Regions from separate parts of the Azotosporobacter soli genome, predicted to be linked through region 2. Evidence: riboswitches for the same ligand, from Rfam matches in the RefSeq annotation. Region 2 holds a riboswitch; each other region holds the start of a gene.
What was found. Region 2 has a riboswitch for cyclic di-GMP ahead of QTL79_RS02095 (caspase family protein). Riboswitches for the same ligand answer to the same signal wherever they lie in the genome.
Positions count from the first base shown of each region.

Region 1 (5,282 bases), on a different contig from region 2:
CGGCTGTTGAATTTGAGCCAGCTTAGTTCGCGATTGATAAAATGTTCTGGTCGGTCAAGTTCCATGGTTGCCTCCGATCGTCCCGACGACGCGGGCTTTTAAGCCGAATACGCTCTCAAAGAATTCCGCCTTTTCAGCAAACGTCCATTCTTCCAGCGACAGATCTTCGCGCGCCTTTACGTTCACGAGCATCTCGTCCCCTTTGATCTGCACGCTGCAATCGGTGATTTTTTGCCGGTGACTGCGATCGAGCGCATCGGCCAGACGAATGATCGCCGACAGTTTAGCCACAGTCAGCTTTGCCTTGTTCGAAAGGCGGGTGAAGTTCTCATCGGCATTGTTCGGCGTTCCTTTGGAGTGATAATAGGAAACATTGGCAATGATTCTTTTTTCGCTGCGGGAGATGCCCAAGATATCGGCCGATTCGATCAGCCGGTAGGAGTAGAAGTAGTGGCGACGCAGGTTGACGAACTTTCCGATGTCATGCAGATGCGCCGCGGCGCGCAGCATCAGTCGTTCTCTGCGCCCCAGGCCGTGGTAGCGGTTCAGTTTGTCGAATAAAAGCAGTGAAAACTCCTCAACGACCGAAGCGTGGGCTTTGTCGTAATGAAACTTGTCTTCAAGCGCTTTGACGACGCTGAAAGTATGTTCTTCCATCACATCGAGCCAGCGACTGTCGGTTTTTTCCGCCACATGCAAGAGCGTCATCCCGTCAATGAAGCGCAGCGTCGGTACGAGGACATGATCGACCGCCGCGACTTCCATCATCTTGCAGTATAAGCCGAGCGCCGGTATGACCAGCGCGGCATCGGCCTCGTTCAGGTCGAAGCGCGTCATCAGTTCCGGCAGGTTGAGCCGGCGAACCTTGCGGTACAGATCTTTCAGTTCTTTCGGGCTGAGAACCGCCAGGCCCTCGCTGTGTCCCAGCAGCTGCAAGAGCAGTCGCGTCTCATTGCCGGTCAGCACCAGGTACGGGCTGCGCTGTCCCATCAGCGCCACGGCGATCGGGTCGATCGCGCTTTCGATATATTCGTCCAACACCTGTTGGAAGCAGACGTCATCGCGCTGGTTTTGCGCAAAGCTTTCTTTGATGCGCATCGCGCCGATGTTGATGTTTTGCTGATAGCGGATCGCACCCTGGCGGTAGAGAGTAATCCCCGTGCCGCCGGAGGAGATGTCGACGAACAGCAGTCCGTCTTCGGTATTCGCCAGCCCGGACGTCTGCAGATGTTTGAACAAGGCCATATATTTATAGAAGATTTCCTGCGGCATGTCGACGATCTCGACTTCCAAACCGGTCTTGATGCGGATCTGATCGATGATATATTGCTGATTTTCGGCTTCGCGCAGCGCGGTCGTCGCCATGACGCGGCAGTCCCGTACGCCGTATTCGCTGCACAAACGGCGAAAGCCTTTCAGCAGTTCGCAAATTTCGCTGACGGAAGCAAAGCTGATCTGACCGCTCTTGAACGCTTCTTCGCCCAAATCCATTTGACGTCTGGCCCGATCCAGCACCCGGATGTCGTCGACGTCCTTATATTCGACAATTTGCAAGCTGACGGTTTCCGATCCGATATGTATCGCGGCAAAACTCGGCATCCTCTCACCTCAATCCGATTCTTAACTACTGTAATTCGATGGAAAACGGGTAAAACTCCTGCTGTCTATTATAGCAATCGGATGTTAAAATTATGTTATGCTGTCCAAACTATGTTATACTTTTCAAATCGAATGCAAAGGGGTGATCTGCCATGAGTGAACGCGTCGCGGTCATCGACCTCGGGTCGAACTCGGCCCGCCTGATCATCATGCAAATTTATAAAAACGGCGCTTACAATCTGATTTATCATCAAAAAGAGGCGGTCCGGCTCAGTGAAGGGATCGCCCAGGACAATAAGTTGCAAAGCGCGGCGATGGAGCGCGCGCTCCGCTCGCTGCAGACCTTTTCGCACATGTGCCGCCTCTTTAACGTCGACAAGACGCTGGCGGTCGGCACCGCTGCCGTTCGCAACACCAAAAACGGCGGCGCTTTCGTTGAACGGGTACGCAAGGAGACCGGCATCCCGCTGCGCGCGGTCAGCGGCGAGACAGAAGCAAAACTCGGTTATCTCGGCGCGATCAACACGCTCGATGTAGAAAACGCGCTGCTCTTCGACCTCGGCGGCGGCAGCACCGAGCTGACGCTGATCAGGAACCGCAAGGCGGAACACATGATCAGCCTGCCGTTCGGCGCGGTCAATATGACCGAACGATTCCGCCTGAACAACCGCGCCTCCGAAGGACAGCTGGACGAACTGCAGGCATTCTTTCGCAAGCAGCTGAATCAGCTGCCCTGGCTGAAGAACCTCAATGTGCCGCTGCTCGGCGTCGGCGGCACCGCCCGGACGATCGCGAAGATGGATCAGCGGCGCAAGAATTATCCGTTTCCCAAACTGCACAATTATCGTATGGGTTCGATGTCGTTTCGCGCCTTATGGCAGGACGTCTCGAAGCTCAGCTTCGCGCAGCGCCGCAAAGTGCCGGGCCTCGGCGGCGAACGCGCCGACATCATCCTGGCCGGCATCGGCATCGTCAAAGCGCTGCAGGAAAAAGCGCACGCGCAGCAACTCATCGTCAGCGGCTGCGGCGTCCGCGAAGGCCTGTTCCTCCAATATCTTCTCTCGCGCAGCGGACAGAGCGAAGTCGTGGCGAATCCGCTCGAACACAGCACGAAAAACACTTTGCTTCTATATAATGGCAACATCTCGCATGCCGAGCATGTCACCAAACTGGCCGATCAGCTTTTTTGCGGCTGCCGCGATTTTTTCGCGCTCGACGATCGCAGCCGCCTGATGCTGCGCACGGCCGCCTTGCTGCATGACACCGGCATCAGCATCAATTATTACGACCACTATCGCCACAGCACCTATCTGGTGGAAAACGCGCGCCTTTTCGGTCTGTCGCACCGCGAACAGATGCTGGCCGCGGTCATCACCGGCTGGCATCACGGCCCGGCGTTCCGTTTCGACCACAACCGCCTCTACCATCAGTTCCTCGATGAGGCCGACTGGCAGACCGCACGCAAACTGGCTTTGCTGCTGAGCATCGCCGAAAGTCTCGATACGACGCAAATGACGCTGGTCAAGAACGTCAACGCGCAAATTGAAGCGGGACGTCTCAGCCTACAGCTCGACGCCAGCGCCCCGACGCCGCTCGAACAGGATGCCGCACTGCGCTTTTCCAAATGGCTACGCCGCGACTTTCAGCTTGAGCTGGCGTTGAAATAGAAAGAAAAATCTGAATAGGACTTGAGGCTATAAACTCGGCCTTAAGTCCTATTTTTCGCTTGACATTTCTTTCATTTCTGTTAAACTCTAAACAAGATACACTATTTTTTACAAATATGCCTCCGAAAGTACCGAAGTTTTTCAGGCCTGGATGTCGGATTTTATCCGTCCAATGCGCCGCCTCATCTTCGCAGTGTTTATTCGGGAGGGCAAACTTGGCGAAAGCCAAGGGCGCAAAGCCATGGGTCTACCGACAAATGTCTACGACTGCCAGGTTGCAACAGTAATCGCTGTTGCCATACCGGCAGTCGTTTTTTAATTTATTTAACGCTGGTTACCATAATTTGAAACGAGGTGATTCCATGTTTTTTCGCAGCGCCTGTTGCACGCTTCTTTTCTTGCTTTGCATCGCTGCCTTGCCTTCGCTGGCGCGCGCGCAGCAAACGCCGCCCGATTATCCGCTCGAAATGGCGCGCCTGCTCGGACAACTGCGCAGCTATAGTCAGGAACGCAACGCAACGTTTCAGCTTTTGGGCAACGGCAGTCTCGATTTATTCGCGCCGGAGACGCTGACGCCGTCCGCACGGACGCTAGTCAATACCAGTCTCGACGGCATCCTGATGGAAAGCTATTTTTACGGCTGGGAGATGAAGGACGACGAGGCGACGCCGCCGGAGGCGCGTCTCGCCTGGTCGTCCGCTTTGACGGCCGCGCAGCAACTGAATCAACCGCTCTTCAACATCGATTACTGCCGTTCGACTGCGGCAGTCGCAGATTCCTACCAGAAAAACCGACAAGCCGGTTTCGTCTCACTGGCCGCCCCCAACCGCCAGTTAACGAAGCTGCCGCAAAAAACGCAGCGCAGCAATCGCAGCGACGTCAGCCGTCTCGCCCAGGCGAAGAACTTTCTCGTGCTGTTGAATCCGGAAGAATTCGCCAGCCGCAGTCTTTATCTCGCCGCTTTGCGCGCCTGTGCATTCGACCTTCTGATCATCGATCCGACCTTCAACAGCTCGCCGCTGACGCCGGATGAAGTCCGTTCGCTCAAACGCAAGCCGCAGGGCGGCCAGCGTCTGGTTCTCGCTTATCTGAGCATTGCGGAAGCGGAAGATTACCGTCCCTATTGGCAGAAAGACTGGAAACAGTCGCCGCCCGCCTGGCTGGTGGCAGCCAATCCCGATTGGGTTGGTAACTTCAAGGTCCGCTACTGGCAAAGCGGCTGGCAGCAGTTGCTCTTCGGCAGCCGCAATGCGCAGCTCGACAGGATTCTCTCCACCGATTTTGACGGCGCGATGCTCGACGTCGTGGACGGCTATCAGTATTTCCTCGACAACCCCGACGTGCAATGAAAATAATCTCTATGTAATAGGAGCGTTCCACACATGAAAATACTTGTCACCGGCGGCTACGGCTTTATCGGCTCGCAGCTGTGCGAAAAACTGATTCAGGAAAAGCACGACGTCTTCGTGATCGACGATTTATCGAGCGGTCTGGCGCGCAACCTCACCTTGCCGCATGTCTTTTACCGGCGCAACATCGCCGATCAGGAATGTGAAGCGATCTTTCAGAACAACAACCTCGACATCGTGATCCATCTGGCCGCCAAGGTCGACGTCGCAGAATCGGCCAAAGCGCCGTACGAAGATTGCCAATCCAACATCTTAGGCTTGGTCAATATGCTGCGTCTCTCACACCAGTATAAGGTAAAAAAGTTTCTCTTCATTTCTTCGACTGCCGTATACGGCGATTCGGCCGAACTCACGCTTTCGGAAGCCAGCCCGCTCAAGCCGCTCTCGCTCTACAGCATCAACAAGGCCAACGGCGAAGCCTACTGCCGCATCTGGCAGGAGCAATACGGTCTGGAGACCGTCATCCTCCGTCTCTCTAACGTATACGGCCCCCGCCAGGGCAGCTTCGGCGAGGCAGGCGTCATCTCGAGTTTCTTAAAACAAATCGCAGCCGGACAGAAGCTCGTCATTCACGGCGACGGTCAGCAATGCCGCGATTATCTCTATG
Region 1 covers NZ_JAUAOA010000001.1:274,192-279,473, forward strand. Annotated here, with positions in the region: gene QTL79_RS01235 (RNA degradosome polyphosphate kinase) at 1-65, opposite strand, end outside; gene QTL79_RS01240 (Ppx/GppA phosphatase family protein) at 55-1,599, opposite strand; gene QTL79_RS01245 (Ppx/GppA phosphatase family protein) at 1,752-3,266, shown strand; cyclic di-GMP riboswitch class I at 3,465-3,549, shown strand; gene QTL79_RS01250 (endo alpha-1,4 polygalactosaminidase) at 3,629-4,615, shown strand; gene QTL79_RS01255 (NAD-dependent epimerase/dehydratase family protein) at 4,649-5,282, shown strand, end outside.
Region 1: another riboswitch for cyclic di-GMP. It lies ahead of QTL79_RS01250 (endo alpha-1,4 polygalactosaminidase); the one in region 2 lies ahead of QTL79_RS02095 (caspase family protein).

Region 2 (5,282 bases):
TGCCGTACATCGTACCGATCTGGCTGCGTAATCCCTTGCCAAGGTCTTCGAGTCCTGCGCCGATCGGCAGACCGCCTTCGGAAAACGCAGTCTGGCTGCGGCCATAGACGATTTGCAGGAACAGTTCGCGCATCGCGGTGTTGATCGCGTCGCACACGAGGTCGGTATTGAGCGCTTCTAAGATCGTCTTGCCGGGCAGAATTTCCGATGCCATCGCAGCGGAATGCGTCATACCGCTGCAGCCGATCGTCTCGACCAGAGCCTCTTCGATGATCCCGTCCTTCACGTTCAGCGTCAGCTTACAGGCGCCCTGCTGCGGTGCACACCAACCAACGCCGTGCGTCAGGCCGCAAATATCCTTCACTTCTTTGGCCTTGACCCATTTTCCCTCTTGCGGAATCGGCGCCGCACCGTGGTTGACGCCTTTGGCGACACAAGTCATCTCTTCGACTTCGGATGAATATTTCATGTTAACGCTCCTCTCGCTTTTGTCTATAAAAATTATACTGTTTGTTGGCAATTCCTGTCAAACGCATTACTTGCGTGAACGAAAGACGCCGACAACACCGAGTACGACCATCAGCGCACCAAGCAGCGTCCAAACTGTGATCGCTTCATCCAACAGCCACCAACCTAAGAACAGGGCCAATACCGGATTGACGTAGGCGTAGGTCATCGCAATGTTGATCGGCAGCAATTGCAGCGTATAGATGAACGAAGTGAAAGCAAAGATTGAGCCGAACAAGACCAAATATCCCCAGGAAAGCCAACCGGCCATACTCGGCGCGGGCCACGCTTCGCCAAGCAGCAACGCAAGCGCAAGAAAGCCGAAACTGGCAAACAAATGTTGATAACCGGACGAGACCGGCGCGGATATCGCGACCGGATGGCGCGTCTGGACTACCGATCCGGCGGCCCAGCTGATCGAAGCCAGAAAGAGCGCACCGCCGGAAAGCAGTTCCCGACTATCCCAAGCCAAGAGCGCCGGCCCCATTAATACGGCGAGTCCGGCAAAGCCGAAGAGCAACGAGCCAATCAACAGCAGTGACGGTCGTTTACGGTCCAGCAGCGCATTGATCAGCGCCGTCCAGATCGGTGCGGACGCAACCATCAGCGCCGTAAAGCCGGAGTTGGCATATTGTTCGGCCCACATCACCAAACCGTTGGCGCCGACCCAGAGCAATACGCCCGATAATGCCAATGTCTTCATTTCACGCAGGCTGATCTTCACTTGTTTTTTTCTTAAATACGCAAAGGCAAGCAAAAGCAGCGCACACACGATCATTCGGCTGGCGCCCAGATAAAACGGCGGAAAGCCGCCGCCCTCACCGACCGCGATGCGAATGAACAAGTACGTGCTGCTCCAGATTGTATATACGACGAATAAATGAAACAAGCCGGTCATCGGCAGTTTTTGCCCAGCCAGCCGTCCCGGTTCTTTGCCTTCTTCCATGCTGCCTCCTTTGCTGCGAAATCATTTCCGAATGCAGTATTTATTTCCCTTCGGTATTATTTGGCGTTATCCTGCAATTTTTCCGCAATAAAAACGAGAGCACCTGACATTGTCAGGACACTCCCGCTTTTCGCTTGCTGTTTAGCCAATCACATAGCTGCCGTTTGAACCGTCATACATTTGCATGTGGTCTTTGCTGCTATAGCTGGTGTAGGTAGGGCTAGTAATATAATTAAGCACTTCCGACGTCGTAATCTTATTGTCGTGGTTCAGATCGGCCTTGCGCCCGTTCAATGCATCATCCATCAAGTAATGGGTAAAGAGTCCGTTTGTACCGATATCCCAACTCACTTCACTCGAAGAGGAAGCGCTAATCACCGTATACTGGCTTCCGCCGCCCCGACTCTTGAAATAGTCGACAAAACTTCCCGAGAAGCAGGAATCGAGAACAAATGTCACATGGCCGCCGGCACCTACTTTATTGCCTAAGCCGACAATGCTGTCATACATCATTTGCGGCGTGACTGCAGCCATATCATATGCGACCATATTGCCGCTGCCGCTGTAACCGTGCCCGGAATAATAGAGGAAAACGTTATCGTTAGCATCCACTTTGCCGGCAAGGCTGTTGATTGAGTTCAAAATATTATTCTTCGTCGCCTGCGCATCGGTCACTGTGGTTAAATTCGTTCCAGTCCACAGCGAATCCGTCGTCAGAAATTGCTTCACATCGGCAACATCATACTTTACTCCGGCCAAATCATTGCTTGTCCCTGCATAATCGCCGATTCCGATTACCACGCCGTAATTGGTTCGCCCGGAAGTAGAACTCGGCGGTAGCGGCGTTAAATAGTCGCTGATCCGTTTGCTGGAATTGTCCGCAAAACGTAAACTGTCAAGCTTAGAGGCATCCCAGTTTTGAATCGTGATATCGCCATGTCCTTGCACTGTAATTGTGACATTCGTGCCGACATGACTCACGCTCAAATTTTGCGCTGTAATGCCGGCGCCGAACAGCAGGTTGTCGTTATTGTTGCTTGCATCATAGCTTATCGTATCGCTGCCCCAGCTGTTTGCAAACTGATAGGTGTCGCTGCCGTCGCCGCCGTTCAGCAGATCATTGCCTGCGCCGCCATTGAGCAGGTCGTTTCCGGCTCCGCCCGACAAGCTGTCGTTACCGCCGCCGCCGAGCAGCGTATCATTGCCGTTGCCGCCGCTGATCGTTTCATTGGCCGCGCTGCCGCTGATTATGTCGTTGCCGTTGCCGCCTATGAATGTGCCAATATTGCTGATACTTCCGTTCGCAGCATTCCAGTTCACCGCCTGATTCTGTCCCGCAGCCGTTAAGGTATTCACACCGCCGCCGCCGTTGATCGAGGTCGCATTGCCGCTCCAGATAAACGTATCATTATAAGCCGAACCGACGAATTGCTCGATATCCTGGTATGCGGCAAGATTCCAGTTAACCGCGCCGGCACTGTCCGCCGCAGTCAGCGTATCGATTCCCGCACCGCCGGACAGCACGCTGTCGGACGCATCCCAAATTAAGACATCGTTGCCGTCGCCGCCGTACATTGCATCACTACCGCTGCCGCCGTTTAACGTATCGTTACCCGCTCCACCATATAGCACATCGTTTCCGTTGCCGCCATATAAAACGTCATTGCCTGCGCCGCCATTTATCGTATCATTGCCATTTCCGCCCGTCAGCACATCATTGCCTGCCGTTCCGATCAGATTAAGAGGTGCTGCCGGATCTGTCCAACCTACTTTGCCATTGATAAAATCGGCGGTAAAGTTGCCGTCGGCGAAAACAAAATCCTGAATCTGATAGCGCTGGCCGAGAAACCAGTTTTGCACCCTGACTTCCGAGTTCCCTGCCGTATATTTAATTAATAAGTCGTTACCGCTCTTGATAAAGCTAAATCCTTTTAAACTGTACCGGGAAAACGACAGTTTATCATTACGGACCGCACTTGCACTGTCGTAGTTATCGATCGTAACGCTGACATTGCTTAGAATCGGCGCATACGTATCGTATCCGGCGCCGCCGCTTAGCGTAGCGGTGGCAGCGCCGGCGCTGCCCTGAAACTGAATCCAATCATTGCCCGCCCCCGAATTAATTACCGCATTATGTGCGGTCACGCTGATAACATCATTTTTCGCCGTCCCGGTCACCTGCAGCAGATATTTGCTCAATAAGCCGTTTAGTGCTGCCAACGCCGTCGTTAAAGAAGCCATTCTTCAACACCCCTTACATTTTTTCACGCAGTCGGCTAACAAAAACAGACTGACAATAAAAGCAGCCTGTTATGGAACATCCCGACTCCCAGAAAGGAATGACAACCTGGCAATCATAGCCGTCGTCAGACGACCTTAGACCCAATGCTTTGCGTCCCCAGTTTTCACTGAGTTTGCCCAGTATGCAATTTTCGTTTTGCTTGCATCTTCCAATTCCATTATTACAAGACTGTATAGTCGATTCAATAGGGCTGACGACCTATTTTTTGACAGCATTTTCTAAAAGCACGGCCATCTCAACAAGGACATTTTATTCCGTCAAAATAACCGCTTTCTTATTCTCAACCGCCGAACCGCAGCGATATGCTGCAGCTTCTCACGAATCGTACGCATCATCTCGACCACGCCCGGCGAAATCTTACGACAACAGTTTCGTAGTCGCCGACGCCAAAACATTTTTGAGCGTGCCTGCCGCTTTATGCAACAGGGGAAAGCAGGATTTCTTCTAATAAATAGCAAATAATAGATAGTTACAACTAGTCTTCATAAACCAGACTGGGAAAGAAGGTGTTTTCTTTGCGCCGATCGTTGTCCGCCTTACTTCTACTTGTCTGCTTCGTCACCATTTCCGGTTGTTCCCCGTTTGCTAAAGACGCCGTTCCCCCGGCCGAACCTAAGAAAAAAATCAGTCTGCTGCATTATTTTTCCGGCAGCCTTAGCGGCGGCTTGCAGGAAATGGTGAACGCGTTTAATAAAGAATCGTCGCAATATCAAATGACCGCCACACCGCTTGACCACGAGGCATTCAAGACCAGCATCCAAGATACGCTCGCCTCGCCCAGTTCATCCGATCTTTATTCATATTGGGCGGGTTCCCGGGTACGATCGGTCACTGCAAAATTGACGCCGCTTGACGACGTTTGGGAACGTGCGCAACTTTCCTCGTCTGTTTCGCCTGTCGTCGCCGATGCTTGCACCTACGACGGCAAAAAATATATGCTGCCGCTCACGCAACACTATGTCGCATTTTTTTACAACAAGAAAGTCTTCGCCCGCGCCGGCGTGAAACCGCCTAAGACCTGGGATGAATTCCACGCTGTCTGCGCGAAACTGCAAGCAGACAATATCACGCCGCTTGCACTTGGCGCGAAAGATAAATGGCCGGCGCAATTTTGGTTTGATTATCTTTTGCTGCGCACGGCGGGCTATGACTATCGGCAAAAATTGCTGGACGGTTCGCTTTCCTACAACGATGCACCGGTGCGACGGGTCTTTGATCTCTGGGCCGACTTGGTCAAGAAAGGTTATTTTACCCCTAATCCGCTGCAAACCGCCTGGGACAGCGGCGCCAATGAATCCGTTTATAAGGGGACGGCCGCGATGACGCTGATGGGCACCTGGATCATTGGCTATTACGGCGACGCCGAGCATAATTGGCAGCCCGGCGAAGACTATGACTATTTCGCCTTCCCGACGATCGACGAAAACATCCCGGCGTACACGCTCGGTCCGATTGACGGCCTCGTGCTTTCAAAGAATGCCCTCCAACCGCAAGGCGCGAAGGAGGCGCTTGTACATCTGACCGCAC
Region 2 covers NZ_JAUAOA010000002.1:20,637-25,918, forward strand. Annotated here, with positions in the region: gene QTL79_RS02085 (iron-sulfur cluster assembly scaffold protein) at 1-469, opposite strand, end outside; gene QTL79_RS02090 (EamA family transporter) at 536-1,453, opposite strand; gene QTL79_RS02095 (caspase family protein) at 1,595-3,694, opposite strand; cyclic di-GMP riboswitch class I at 3,792-3,882, opposite strand; gene QTL79_RS02100 (ABC transporter substrate-binding protein) at 4,271-5,282, shown strand, end outside.

Region 3 (5,282 bases), on a different contig from region 2:
GTGATTAAGCCGTTCGCTTCTAATTCGCGCAGCTGTTGCGTCAACATTTTTTGCGTGATCTGTGGTAAAGTCTTTCTTAATTCGCTAAAGCGCAGCGTGTTTTCGCCTAAATGCCACAAAATCAAGGCTTTCCATTTGCCTCCGATGATGCTTAAGGTTAATTCCAACGGACAGTGATATTCATTATTTAAAAATCGAATCATAGTGAAGCTCCTTTTGCTTGGTATATAAAAGGGAACTATGGCACAAATAAGTGCATACTTGCTAATGGGTGTATTAGTGAATAGTATTATAGCATGAATCCTGTGCACAGGAAATGAAAACAAAAGACAGGAGATGAGAAGCAGTGGCGAAAAATATACTGATTCTAACAGGTAGCCCAAGGAAAAACGGCAACACTGAGAAATTAACGAATGCGTTTATTTCCGGAGCGCAGCAGGCCGGACATAAGACGACAATCTATACAACATCGGATAAGAACATAAAAGGCTGTATTGACTGCAAAATGTGCTTTAGCAAAGGACGCGCCTGTTCGATTCCCGATGATTTTAATACGCTGGCTCCTTTACTTGAGGAAGCGGATATGTTGGTGATTGCCACGCCGATGTATTGGTTTTCCTTTCCGGCCAAACTGAAAGCGGCGATTGATAAGATGTATGCGTATTTGATTGCGGAAAAACCGCTCAAGATAAAAGAATGCGCAATGCTTGTCAGCGGCGGCGTACCGGATGAAGCGTTATTTGACGGTATTGTTGCATCGTATAAACGAATTGCTCAATTTCAAAATTGGCAGGACCGGGGCGTAGTCATCGTGCCGGGATTACATGACAAAGAAGACGTTTTAAAAACAGACGGATTAAATAGAGTGGAAGCTTTTGCGCAAAATCTTAAATAGATTCGCAAGAAAGAGGATAAATACAAGAAGCCGCCCATCTCGACCAAGGTGATCAAAGGGGGCGGCTTTTTGTATGTTGTCGTTAATAAAGTTGATCCTTCTTTTTCTCTTCACTTGCATTTGAGTTTTCTGCGACGGAACGAGGTTCTTTGGCAAGCGGCGGATACTTGAATGAGGATGCTGCTTTGATTTTGGTGCGGGCAGGGTCGTTTTTTCGGCCGGTAAGATAATCGAGCGATACATTATAGTAGTCGGCCATGGCGACTAAGCTATCGATGGTGGGCAGGCGCAGGCCGGTTTCCCAATGGCCGACGGTTTGCTTGACGACGCCGAGCAGCTGCCCCACTTGATCTTGGGTCAGTTTATGGGCAAGACGTTCTTCTTTTAAGCGTTGCGCTAATATTTCTTTTTGAAACATAGAAATCACTCCTTGACGAACTACTTAAAGTAGTTTAAAATAAAGTCAAAGCCTACTATTAGTAGATTTTGCGCAAGGGATTTTTAAAGAAAGGAGAGGGGAAATACCTTTTTAGAAAACAAGGCAAGAAGAATCGGTCATTTTAAAATGGAGAGCAATTAACGCAGCACTGTGAGGCATGAATGGAAAACGAATCGTCGCCGGCAAGCAAAGCGATTCGTTGACTGAGGGTGTGCATCATGCGAAGTAATAATAAATGCAGCACAAACGCGGCTCGATTGGCAGAGCAAAATATAAAAAGTATCTGGGCTAGAGCCAAATCCTACTGACGTTGCAGTAAAACGATATAGAGATACATATAGTTATTATATCGCATCCAGTTATTTCCGTAAACGCACCATGAGGTAGGAAGATTGAGAAAGCAGCGATCCCAGGCAAGAGGATCGCTGCCTTTCTTTTATCACTGGGAAAATAAAGGGGGGAATAGAGTATGAAGAGATTATCCCAATGCCTTGTGAAACTCGGCGTTGCAGCAGCGAACCGAAGTCAGGCGGTAAAGGAAGCGGGGCGACTGTTGGTCGATTCTGGCTGCGTCACGCCGCGCTATGTCGATGCGGTAAGTCAAAATTATGGTGAAGAAGTTTGCATGGTCATTGCACCATGGCTGGCGGTAGTGCATCTTCGCGACCCGGAACTGGTTAAAAAAAACGGCGTAGGGGTGCTTACGCTAAAAAAGCCGGTGCGATTCGGTTTTGAAGCAAGCGAATCGGTACGATTAGTCGTAGCGCTGGCGGCGCAGGATACAGCAGAACATTTGAGCCAGATTGACGAGATCGGTACGCTTCTTTCCTGTCCCGGACAAATGGAACGTTTATGCCGCGCCGAGAACGAAGAACAGGTGAGAAAAATTTTAGACTGGCGCTAGCGGATTGCAGAGCAAACGGCATTGCCGGAAACTTGAAGCGAAAATCAATTTCTTTCATTAAAAAACGAGCCTCTCTCGACCCAAGTGATCGAAAGGGGCTCGTTTTTCTTCACTTATTTCATGAAAAAAATAAGGGTGATTTGGATTACTCGCGGTTAATTCCCGCTGTACTGCCGTCTTTGCCGCCGTCGACGAAAGTAGAGCGTTTATCCTCAGCGTTGTTGCGGATTTTGCAACTTGTGCTACATTGCGGAGAGAAAGTCTCACCAACCATTGTAAATAGATTCCGGCAGCAGTCTGAATGTTGCTGTCCTGTTCAAGCCTATCGACTTTGTCAAACTGCAAAAAAAATAACGCATGCAGTGCAGTGGTTTTGAAAAATGTTGGCAGGTTTTGCTTTCGCATATGCGGAATAGATAAAAGATGAGGAAAACGGTTTCTGCGAGGAAAAATGGGGAGGCGTTTTTGATGTTGAAGTGGGATGTGGTTTATCATATCGGGGTGCCGGTGCTGGATAAGCAGCATAACAGGATCATCGAACTGGCCAATGACTTGGTAGTTAACATTTTGCGCTGCGAAGATATTGAAAAGGAGCGGCAGATAACCGAAGCCGCTTTGGCGGAGCTGGTCGCCTATACGGCAAACCACCTTCAGGAAGAGGAAGGTTATATGCAGCAATATAATTATCCGGAGATTGCTGAACATAAACGGGAGCATGAAATATTAATGACCGAGGCGCAGCGGATTTTAGCGGAATCGCAGCAAGGTAAAGGCGGCTTTTCCTTTGATGCGCTGATGGTAATGAAAAAGTGGCTGGAAGAGCATATTTTAGTCTGCGATAAAAAGCTGGGTGCGTTTTTGCAGCTTGCAGAGCAGAAGCACGAAAAATAACAATGCATAAGAATTGTGAAAAAAGGGATCGAGTTAACTTTTTGTAAGAAGTGTTAACTTACTCTCTTTTTTTGTTTTTATGCGCGAAATAAGTCGATTGGTGGTATAATAAGGAGGTGTGAAGGCGGGGGAGAGCCGCTTTTGGCACAACGGAAATTGAAGAGGCAAACTTATCGAAAGATAAGGACGCAAAGCCGTGGGTCTAACGATAGCAATATCCATGACTGCCAGGTTGCATCGCTCAATTGGTGATGTCCCTGGCAGTCTTTTTATATACAAAAAAGTAAGGAGTCAATGCAAATGAAATTTTTTAATGACATGAAAGTGATGTACAAATTAGGCGTTTTACTTTTGCTGGCTTTTATCGCATTAGGGGTTATCGGTTATTCCGGTTATTATTACCTGCAGGAGTCGAATACGACGATCAACACTCTCTATAAAGAGCGTTTGCTGCCGATAAAGGATTTGAACGAAAACCGGATGCACATTGCGCGCGCGAATGGCGCGACGATGGAATTAATGCTGACGACGGATGAAAATAAGAACAAAGAGCTCAAGGGGATCATTGACGACACCGCAAAACGGGCGGCGGCCAATCTCGATGAAATCGAAAAAATGCCACTCGATGCCAAGGCGCGTGCTATGCTGGGTAAGGTGGTCGATGTCAGAGGAAAGTACCGTGATGCCAGGGCCAAGGTGATTGATTTGGCCCTGCAGAATAAGAATGCGGAAGCGTATGCAGCCTATGTCGCCAATGTTGATAAACCGGCGGCCGAGTACATCGAGGCAATGCGTGAGTTTAGCGATTATTACACGGAACTGTCCAAGAAGATGGACGAAGAAAATCAAAGAGCGTTTGCAAGGGCCAATCAAATTAGCGTCGCAACGCTGCTCATTGCGTTTATCGTCCTGGGCGTCAGCGGTTGGTACATAACAAAAATCATCACGCAGCCGCTCGCCGCGTTGGTCGCGGTCTGTGATGAACTGGCGGGCGGTGATTTTCGCAATAAGCCACGCCCGTTCATGCGGGCCGATGAGATTGGCAAAGTGGCCGATTCGCTGATTGAGATGCGCAATAAGGTGCAGGCTCTGATGAAGAAAATTGACGGTTCGGTCGAACAGGTGGCGGCTTCTTCGGAAGAGTTGACGGCAAGCGCCGATCAATCGGCGCAAGCCGCTACGCACGTAGCCGGATCGATTGCCGAAGTGGCGCAGGGAATGGCCGAACAGTTGCGCGTGACCGGCGATGCGTCCGTCGTGATTCGGCAAATGTCTGCCGGGATTGAGGAACTTGCCGCCAATGCGCATGAGGTAACGACGCAATCTTCGCTGGCTGCGACGAAGGCGACAGACGGCAATGCATCGGCTGATAAAGCGGTGCGACAAATGAATTCGATCGAACAAACCGTGGCCGCATCGGCTGAAATCGTTGCCAAGCTGGGGGAACGGTCAAAAGAGATCGGCCAAATTGTCGATACGATAGCCGGCATTGCCGGACAAACCAATTTGCTCGCGCTCAATGCCGCGATTGAAGCGGCGCGCGCGGGGGAACAGGGGCGCGGCTTTGCGGTCGTAGCGGAAGAAGTGCGTAAGCTGGCCGAACAGTCGGAAGGTGCAGCCAAGCAAATCGCGACGTTAATTGGCGAAACGCAAATCGATACCGAAAAAGCCGTCGTTGCAATGCAGAGCGGATCGCAGGAAGTCAAACTGGGCACGCAAACTGTTAATGCATCCGGCGTCGCGTTTGCTGAAATTGCCAAACTGGTAACGCAGGTATCGGGACAAATTCAGGATATGTCGAGTGCGATTGAGCAAATGGCGAGCGGCAGCCAGCAAATTGTCGGCTCCGTCAACCAAATTGACGAATTGAGCAAGCACGGCGCGCAAGGTGCGCAAACCGTATCGGCTGCGACCGAAGAACAATCGGCCTCAATGCAGGAAATTGCCGCTGCCAGCCAGGCGTTGGCACATCTGGCAATGGATTTGCGAACGGAGGTTAGCAAGTTTCAGGTGTGATTTGAAAAATAGGAGACCGCCTGTGCGACCATTTGCGCAGGCGGTCAATATTGTAAAAGACGTATTGCAGGTTTCGCGAGAAGACGATAAACTGACTATGCGAGAGAGGAGTGATTTAAAGTGGAAACGCAATCGGG
Region 3 covers NZ_JAUAOA010000001.1:107,962-113,243, reverse strand. Annotated here, with positions in the region: gene QTL79_RS00525 (winged helix-turn-helix transcriptional regulator) at 1-203, opposite strand, end outside; gene QTL79_RS00520 (flavodoxin family protein) at 347-895, shown strand; gene QTL79_RS00515 (helix-turn-helix domain-containing protein) at 978-1,313, opposite strand; gene QTL79_RS00510 (PTS sugar transporter subunit IIA) at 1,804-2,238, shown strand; gene QTL79_RS00505 (bacteriohemerythrin) at 2,707-3,129, shown strand; cyclic di-GMP riboswitch class I at 3,283-3,369, shown strand; gene QTL79_RS00500 (methyl-accepting chemotaxis protein) at 3,430-5,145, shown strand; gene QTL79_RS00495 (response regulator) at 5,266-5,282, shown strand, end outside.
Region 3: another riboswitch for cyclic di-GMP. It lies ahead of QTL79_RS00500 (methyl-accepting chemotaxis protein); the one in region 2 lies ahead of QTL79_RS02095 (caspase family protein).